Regions from separate parts of the Exiguobacterium sp. N4-1P genome, predicted to be linked through region 1. Evidence: riboswitches for the same ligand, from Rfam matches in the RefSeq annotation. Region 1 holds a riboswitch; the other holds the start of a gene.
The links. Region 1 has a riboswitch for cyclic di-GMP ahead of A0126_RS12805 (glycoside hydrolase family 191 protein). Riboswitches for the same ligand answer to the same signal wherever they lie in the genome.
Positions count from the first base shown of each region.

Region 2: it holds a riboswitch for cyclic di-GMP, as region 1 does, so the genes downstream of both, A0126_RS13495 (hypothetical protein) here and A0126_RS12805 (glycoside hydrolase family 191 protein) in region 1, are expected to answer to the same signal.

Region 1 is NZ_CP022236.1:2,505,285-2,508,704, forward strand. Features, by position in the region: gene A0126_RS12795 (hypothetical protein) at 1-160, opposite strand, end outside; gene A0126_RS12800 (hypothetical protein) at 157-1,383, opposite strand; cyclic di-GMP riboswitch class I at 1,463-1,547, shown strand; gene A0126_RS12805 (glycoside hydrolase family 191 protein) at 1,655-2,446, shown strand; gene wecB (non-hydrolyzing UDP-N-acetylglucosamine 2-epimerase) at 2,923-3,420, opposite strand, start outside.
Region 2 is NZ_CP022236.1:2,649,755-2,653,174, reverse strand. Features, by position in the region: gene A0126_RS13500 (NAD(P)/FAD-dependent oxidoreductase) at 1-892, shown strand, start outside; gene A0126_RS13495 (hypothetical protein) at 973-1,758, opposite strand; cyclic di-GMP riboswitch class I at 1,784-1,867, opposite strand; gene A0126_RS13490 (hypothetical protein) at 2,107-2,394, shown strand; gene A0126_RS13485 (DUF2089 family protein) at 2,424-2,717, shown strand; gene A0126_RS13480 (DUF4305 domain-containing protein) at 2,775-3,008, opposite strand; gene A0126_RS13475 (CPBP family intramembrane glutamic endopeptidase) at 3,030-3,420, opposite strand, start outside.

The DNA of each region.
Region 1 (3,420 bases):
GACCGAACAGTTCACCGAGCAGCGGGACGAAATAACAAATCAGGGCGATCCATTTGACGAGACCACGCTGTGCCGGATCCATCCGTGCCGTGATCAGTTTCGCGACGAGAAAGACGATGACGGCATGAATCAGAAAAAATAACAGGACGAAGAAAATCATCCAAGATTCCCTCCTTTTCGTGCGAACAACTCTTTAATCCGTTGCTTGAATCCTTCAGCGTTCTCTTGCGGTGTTCCCGGTAAGAGGAAGTGAAGCATTTGATTCGTCTCGTCATAGCCGATGATGTCGATTTCCCGCATCGACTGGCGTAGGATTAATTCCATTTCAATCAACGACAGCCGGACCTGTTCGACCGGCAAGACGACTGTACTGTACGGCTGATCGTACTGTTCAGCTCGGTGTTGTTGGAGTGCGACTTTTTTATTGAATGGCTCGATTTGATAAATCCGTGTCCCTTCAATCAAATCACCACGCGACGCATTCCATTCCATCGTCAACGCTTTTTCGATCCGTGTCCCGGTCCAGTCGAGAATCAACTGCATGATGTTCATCTCGTAACTCGTCAGGCGGTTGAAGTCGATCGCCTGGATGACGACGACCTCTTGAATCTTCCCGTCGTAGCGGATCGGTGCAATCAGTAACGGGACGTCCGCCTCGTCCATCGTCCGGATCGAAATCGCATTCGTCTTGAACATCCGTTGATAGATGCCGGTCGACGGATCGATGAATAGTGTTTGCGGTAAGACCTCTTTCTCACCGAACCGGACGTGGAGTCGTAACGTCCGTTTTGACGCATCGACGTGATAGATGGCAAGATTCTCTGCCTTGAACGAACGTTTCAAGACATCGACGAGGCGATCGCGGACGATGTCGGCCGCCGTTTGGTCGAGCTCGAGTCCGACTTGGTAGATTTTCGTTAACGTATGATCCGAGTCGAGGACCTTCTTTTGCATCGTCGACTGTGACAGCCGGAGCTTTTCGACCGTCTCGAGCAAGTGGTTGTTTTCTTCGACGACTTCTTCGTGGCGGAGCCGTAAAGATAAGTAACGTTCCTGGAACGAGGTACTGAAAATCCCGCAGACCATCGCGACGAGGAAGTGGAAGATGATCCAGCTCAGTTCCGTCCGGTCGTATAAAAATAAGAGAATGTCCGATCCTTCGACCGACAGGAAAAACAGGTGGTACAGCATCGTCATCGTGAAACTGACGAACGCTCCGAGCAGACCATAGCGGAGGGCGAACAATAAAATATAAAAGATTAACGGATCAATTGCCCAATTCGAGACCGAAAGGCTAAACATATAGTCAAAGAAACCGATAAGTAAAATACTAGCTAGCATTTCTATCCATTTGACTGTATTTCTATGCTGTGTGTAAATCATGGCACACTCTCCTTAAAATAGTTATTTACATTTTTGTTAGCAGTGGTAAGATTTAGTCAAACAGGCAATTACAACTAAATATCGAGAAGGGCAAACTTACTGAAAAGTAAGGGCGCAAAGACATGGGTCGTCGATCTTCGGATACCGATCGCCAGTCTGCAATGCCGCAGCCGCTCTCTGATAAAAAATCAGGAGGCTACTAACCATGGGTATTATCTCACTCAAACGCGTGACGTCTTTTTTGTGCATTCTTTTTTTAGGAGTGTTACTAATGACACCAATCACGGGCAAAGCTCAATCAACGAATCCACTCGATTCCGTCAGCTCGTATAAGGTCTACTACGATGCACCGACGAAATCAAAAATCAAGAAGATGCAAAAGTACGATGTCATGATCATCGAACCGGTCTTTTACTCAGCGAAACAAATCGCAGAAATTCAAAAGTACGGCACGAAAGTCTATGGCTACATCAACACGATGGAAGCCGACAACTGGAACACAGACTTGATGGCACAATTAAAGGAATCAGATTTCTTCCACCGTGATGGACAACGTGTTCACTACGCGGAATGGGATTCATACTTAATGGACATCAACTCGAAGCATTACCAAGCGGTCCTCATGCAAGAAGTCGAAAAGCAAGTCGTCAATAAAGGACTCGACGGTGTCTTCTTGGATACAGTCGGCGACATCGACAACGAACATACCGACCAACCAAAGATCCTTGAGCAGCAGCAAGTCGCGATGACGAACTTCTTGAAGAGCGTCAAGACGAAACATGCGGATCTCTCATTGATTCAAAACTGGGGCTTCGGGACATTAAAATACCATACGTACCCGTACATCGATGGCATCATGTGGGAAAGCTTCAACTACTCGACGGTCGCAAAAGACCAATGGTCAAAAGACCGGATGGCAGATCTTCAGGAGTTGAACGAAGAAGAAGACATCAAGACATTGACGATTTCTTCTAAACAAGGTGCGAAAAGTGCGCAGTACGCGAAAAAGAATGGGTTCATTCACTTAAAATCAAACAAGACACTGAATTACAATAAATTCTAATCCACTTGCATATAATCTCATAACCGATTACTCAATTCCAATTATGACTGCTTTTGCATGACACAATTATACAGGATGTACTAAGCAAAACGTGTCACTTTTAAGAGGCAGGTCAACGAATTGAAACATCGAACGTAAAAAAGAGGTCCAGGCGATGGTTATCGCTGGGACCTCTTTTTCCTCATCTCATTCATTTATTCATATGGAGTACTTTCATCACGGTAAATCGTTCATCTGCTCTTTTCCGTCAAGGACTCGAATTTAGTGACTTCAATTAACAACAAACTGACCTACATAAATCGAAGACCTATTAAATGATTAATTCAAAAAAGACAATAGATTACAGAATTGATTGACGAATAATTTCATTTCTAACCGCTGTTGTATTTGCAATACATATTTTAGAAAAATCATTACATCTTATCGTATAAAAATAGTATTCTACTAATGATTAAATAGGGTGCTTTTAAGAAAAATTATACTTTAATTTCATCAATAGAAAAAATTAATTCTTTTTTTAATATTTCTACAATTTTTTGAGCGGCATTTCCATCTCCATAAGGATTATTTGCTAACGACATTTTTTGATGTTCCATAGAATCAGATAACAATAAATTACTTTCTGTAAAGATATTTTCTTCACTAGTACCTACTAATTTCAAAGTACCAGCTTCAACGCCTTCCGGTCTTTCGGTAGTATCTCTTAAGACAAGAACAGGTACTCCTAAAGATGGAGCCTCTTCTTGAACCCCTCCAGAGTCAGTTAATATCAAATGTGCCTTAGAAGCAAAGTTATGAAAATCAAATACCTCCAAAGGATCAATCAAATGGACTCGATCCAAATCAGATAGCTCACTGTTGGCCAACTCTTGTACAACAGGATTCATATGTACGGGATAAACAATCTCTATGTCCTCGTACTTATCATGTAATCTTTTAACCGCTCTGAAGATATTTCGCATAGGTTCACCTAA
Region 2 (3,420 bases), 140 kb from region 1:
TGTCGGGGGACAGCCACCCATTACCGGAGCGAAGCTGATCGAGCAACTCGTCGAACAAGGCTTAACGTTTAATCCGTCCGTGCACCTGAATGAAAAAATCATTTCAATCGCAAAAGACGTATTCGGAAACTTCGTCCTCGAAGCGGAGTCGGGAGAAATTCATTATTCGAAGACAGTCATCGTCGCTGTCGGCGGCGGAATCCTCAATCCCCAAAAACTGAAGATTGAAGGGGCCGAACGGTACGAAGTGTCGAACTTGAACTATACCGTCAAATCGATTGAGCGGTTTAAAGATAAGACGGTCCTGATTTCAGGTGGCGGTAACTCAGCGATCGACTGGGCGAACGAGCTCGAACCGATTGCGAAAAAAGTTTACGTCACATACCGGAAAGACTGTTTCACAGGTCACGAGGCACAAGTCGACCAACTCGTCCGAAGCTCAGCCGTCTGTCTCCTCAACACGACGATTCATAAGTTGATCGCAAGCGACGATCACCACCGGATTGCGTCCGTCGAATTGATTGATTGTGCGACGGACGTGACAAACATCGTTGACGTCGATGAAGTCATCATCAACCATGGCTACGAACGGGAAGCAGAGTTGCTCGCGAACTCGGAACTCGACATCAAACAAGTCGACGACTTTTACATCGCCGGTAACGCGTCGAGCGAATCAAGTGTACCGGGATTGTATGCAGCAGGAGATATTTTGACGCATGACGGCAAGGTGAACTTGATTTCGGGTACATTCCAGGACGCGGCAAACGCCGTCAACCGGGCGAAGCAGTTCATTGAACCGGATGCTGCCAAAGTCGCGATGGTCTCATCCCACAATGAAGTTTTCAAAAAACGGAACCGTGAATTGATTCAAGAAATGGTCAACGAAAAGTAAAAAAACACCTGTCTTAAAGATTGCCCCTCGTCACATGGACGTCGGTCGTCTTTAGAGCAGGTGTTTTTTTTGTTTAAGGATTAATCTTCATCTTCATGCTCGTCGTCCGAGTCATCATCTGAATCATCATCTTCGTCCTGACCTTGATCATCGTCTTGCTCGTCTTCTTCAACGTGACGGTGCTCTGATTTCGTTTCTTCGTGATCGAAGTACTCGAGTTCAATCTCCAACTCGTAAGAACCAGAGAGAGCGAATAAGCTGACGAGTTGTGCCCGTAATTCCTCTTCCGTCATCTTCGGATGTGACTCGATGAACTGAATCAATTGGCGGACACGGGTTTCATCGACCGTTGCGTCATTCGTTTTGACACGCAGCTGACTCTTCTTCTTTTTAAACTGGTATTTAATCTGACTTTGCGTCGTCTCTGTCGCGAGAGCAATCTTCATTTTTTTCAGCATATCTTCATAGCGGTGACCGGCCTTGTTGCGTTCTTTGCCGTCAAGCACGCCATCACGGTCGGAGTCACGTGAATACGGTTTCGTCCCAAGTTCGAGTTCGATGGCGTTAGTTAAGCCATCACGGTCCGTATCTTCATGTGCGTCACTAATGTGATCGCGGTCGCTGTCTTTCTTCCGTGGATTGAGTTTGAGTTTGTATTCGGTGTAGTTACTTAAGCCGTCATGGTCCGTATCTTGCTGCGCAAGTTTTTTCCCTTTAAGCTTGTACTTCTTTTCCCAGCTGTCATGGATTCCGTTCTTGTTGCGGTCATGCTTCGATGTTTTACTCTTGGCATCGATTGAGCCGAGCGGCGTCAGCATCAACGCACAAGCGAGGCCGGCAGTAACGACATAATTGATTTTTTTCATGTGAACGTAGTCTCCTTTTGTGAACTTCGGTAACTGGCAAGCATAGCTTGAAGCGGTAGCCCCTATAGTTTTGCGTCACCACATTTCTGTGGGTTTGCCCGTTCGATTCCGGTGAAGAACCGTATCTTCAGTATAAGTGATTTGTTTCTATGGATAGATAAGGTTTTTCGATAATGAGTCAGTAAAATATAAATTATTTGAAGTGAGATAATAAATATATTCTAAATTACTTTTTTTAATAAAAGTAACTATTTTAAAAACAATATTTAAATTAAATTAAACTATGTTGACTTTTTATTTAATATAATTCATATTTGGATTATATTAAATAGAAGTGGGGTCTAGTTTATGGGGAGTTTATCGATTGCGATTGGTGTTATTATTTTCATGGTTGGACAATTTTATTTATCTAGGAAAAATGGAAAGCTCGCGTGGGTATTACCGGTACTGATTGTACTCGCTGGGACCTACACCTATTTCTATGGAGGCGTCTGGTCTGAGGACAAAAAATCTTTAATACAAATCGGTACAATGATTAGTACTTCGACGTTGATTGGTATTGGATTGGATGGGGAAAAAGCGCGTAAAAAACGTTTGAAGCAGGAAAAGGATCGACTCGAAGTGCAAGATTTGTAACGTAAAAATAGATAGAGGAGTACACTACAATGGACAGAAATGAAGTTCCTCCATGGGTATTGGCATTAGAACAAGAACATCTTGAATTCATACGGAAGTTTGTTTTAAATTCAGGATCGCTTAAAGATATGGCAGCTGCGTATCAAGTCTCGTATCCGACGGTTCGAACGAAGCTGAATCAACTCATTCAACGGATTGAGTCAGTACAGGAAGATGATGTCGAATTCGTTAACATGATTAAGAACCTTGTCATCGATGAGCGGATTAGTTTAGATGTCGCGAAAGTAATCATTGATAAGTATCGAATGGATAAATCTCATTAAAAGAAAACAAGCGCGTCTTCGAATAGCGAAGGCGCGCTTGTTGATGAAAATACTTACTTATTCTTTATCATTTTTTTTGTTTTGTTCCTTCTCAATCATCTTCTTCGCGGCCATTCGGAAGCGGAAAATCAAGTAAAGACGGTAAAAGTCGATCGCTGCGAACAGCGTCAACAGAATCGTCCAAAAGTTAAAGACGGTTCCTGCCTCGATCGAGTTGCTGTACGCGAGGTACATGAAGAGAATACCGAACAGGGCATAAAATAATGCCATGAAGTTTGAGCCTTGGCGCATGAAAACACTACCTTTCGTAAGTTAAGTCATTGCATAGAGTGCGAGTACGACAATTCCGTTATTGAAAACGTGAATCGCAATCGGTGCTATGATGCGGCGCGTTTTGACGAAGACGAGTGAGAAAACAAAACTCATTGCGACATAAATCAAAAACTTGTTGTCTCCGTGGATGAACCCGAAGATAACACCACTGAGAACGAAGCTGAAGACGAAGTTCAGTTTTGTCGACAAGTTCCCGAACATAATGTGGCGGAATAAAAATTCTTCCATAATCGGTCCGAGTAAGACGACCATCAGCTGTAAAATCGGGATGACTTGGATTGCTTTCATGATGTCATCCGTATTTTGTGATTTCGCGACGTTTTCGAGTCCACCAGACATCCAGGCATCAAGCAGGTTGACGCTAATCAGT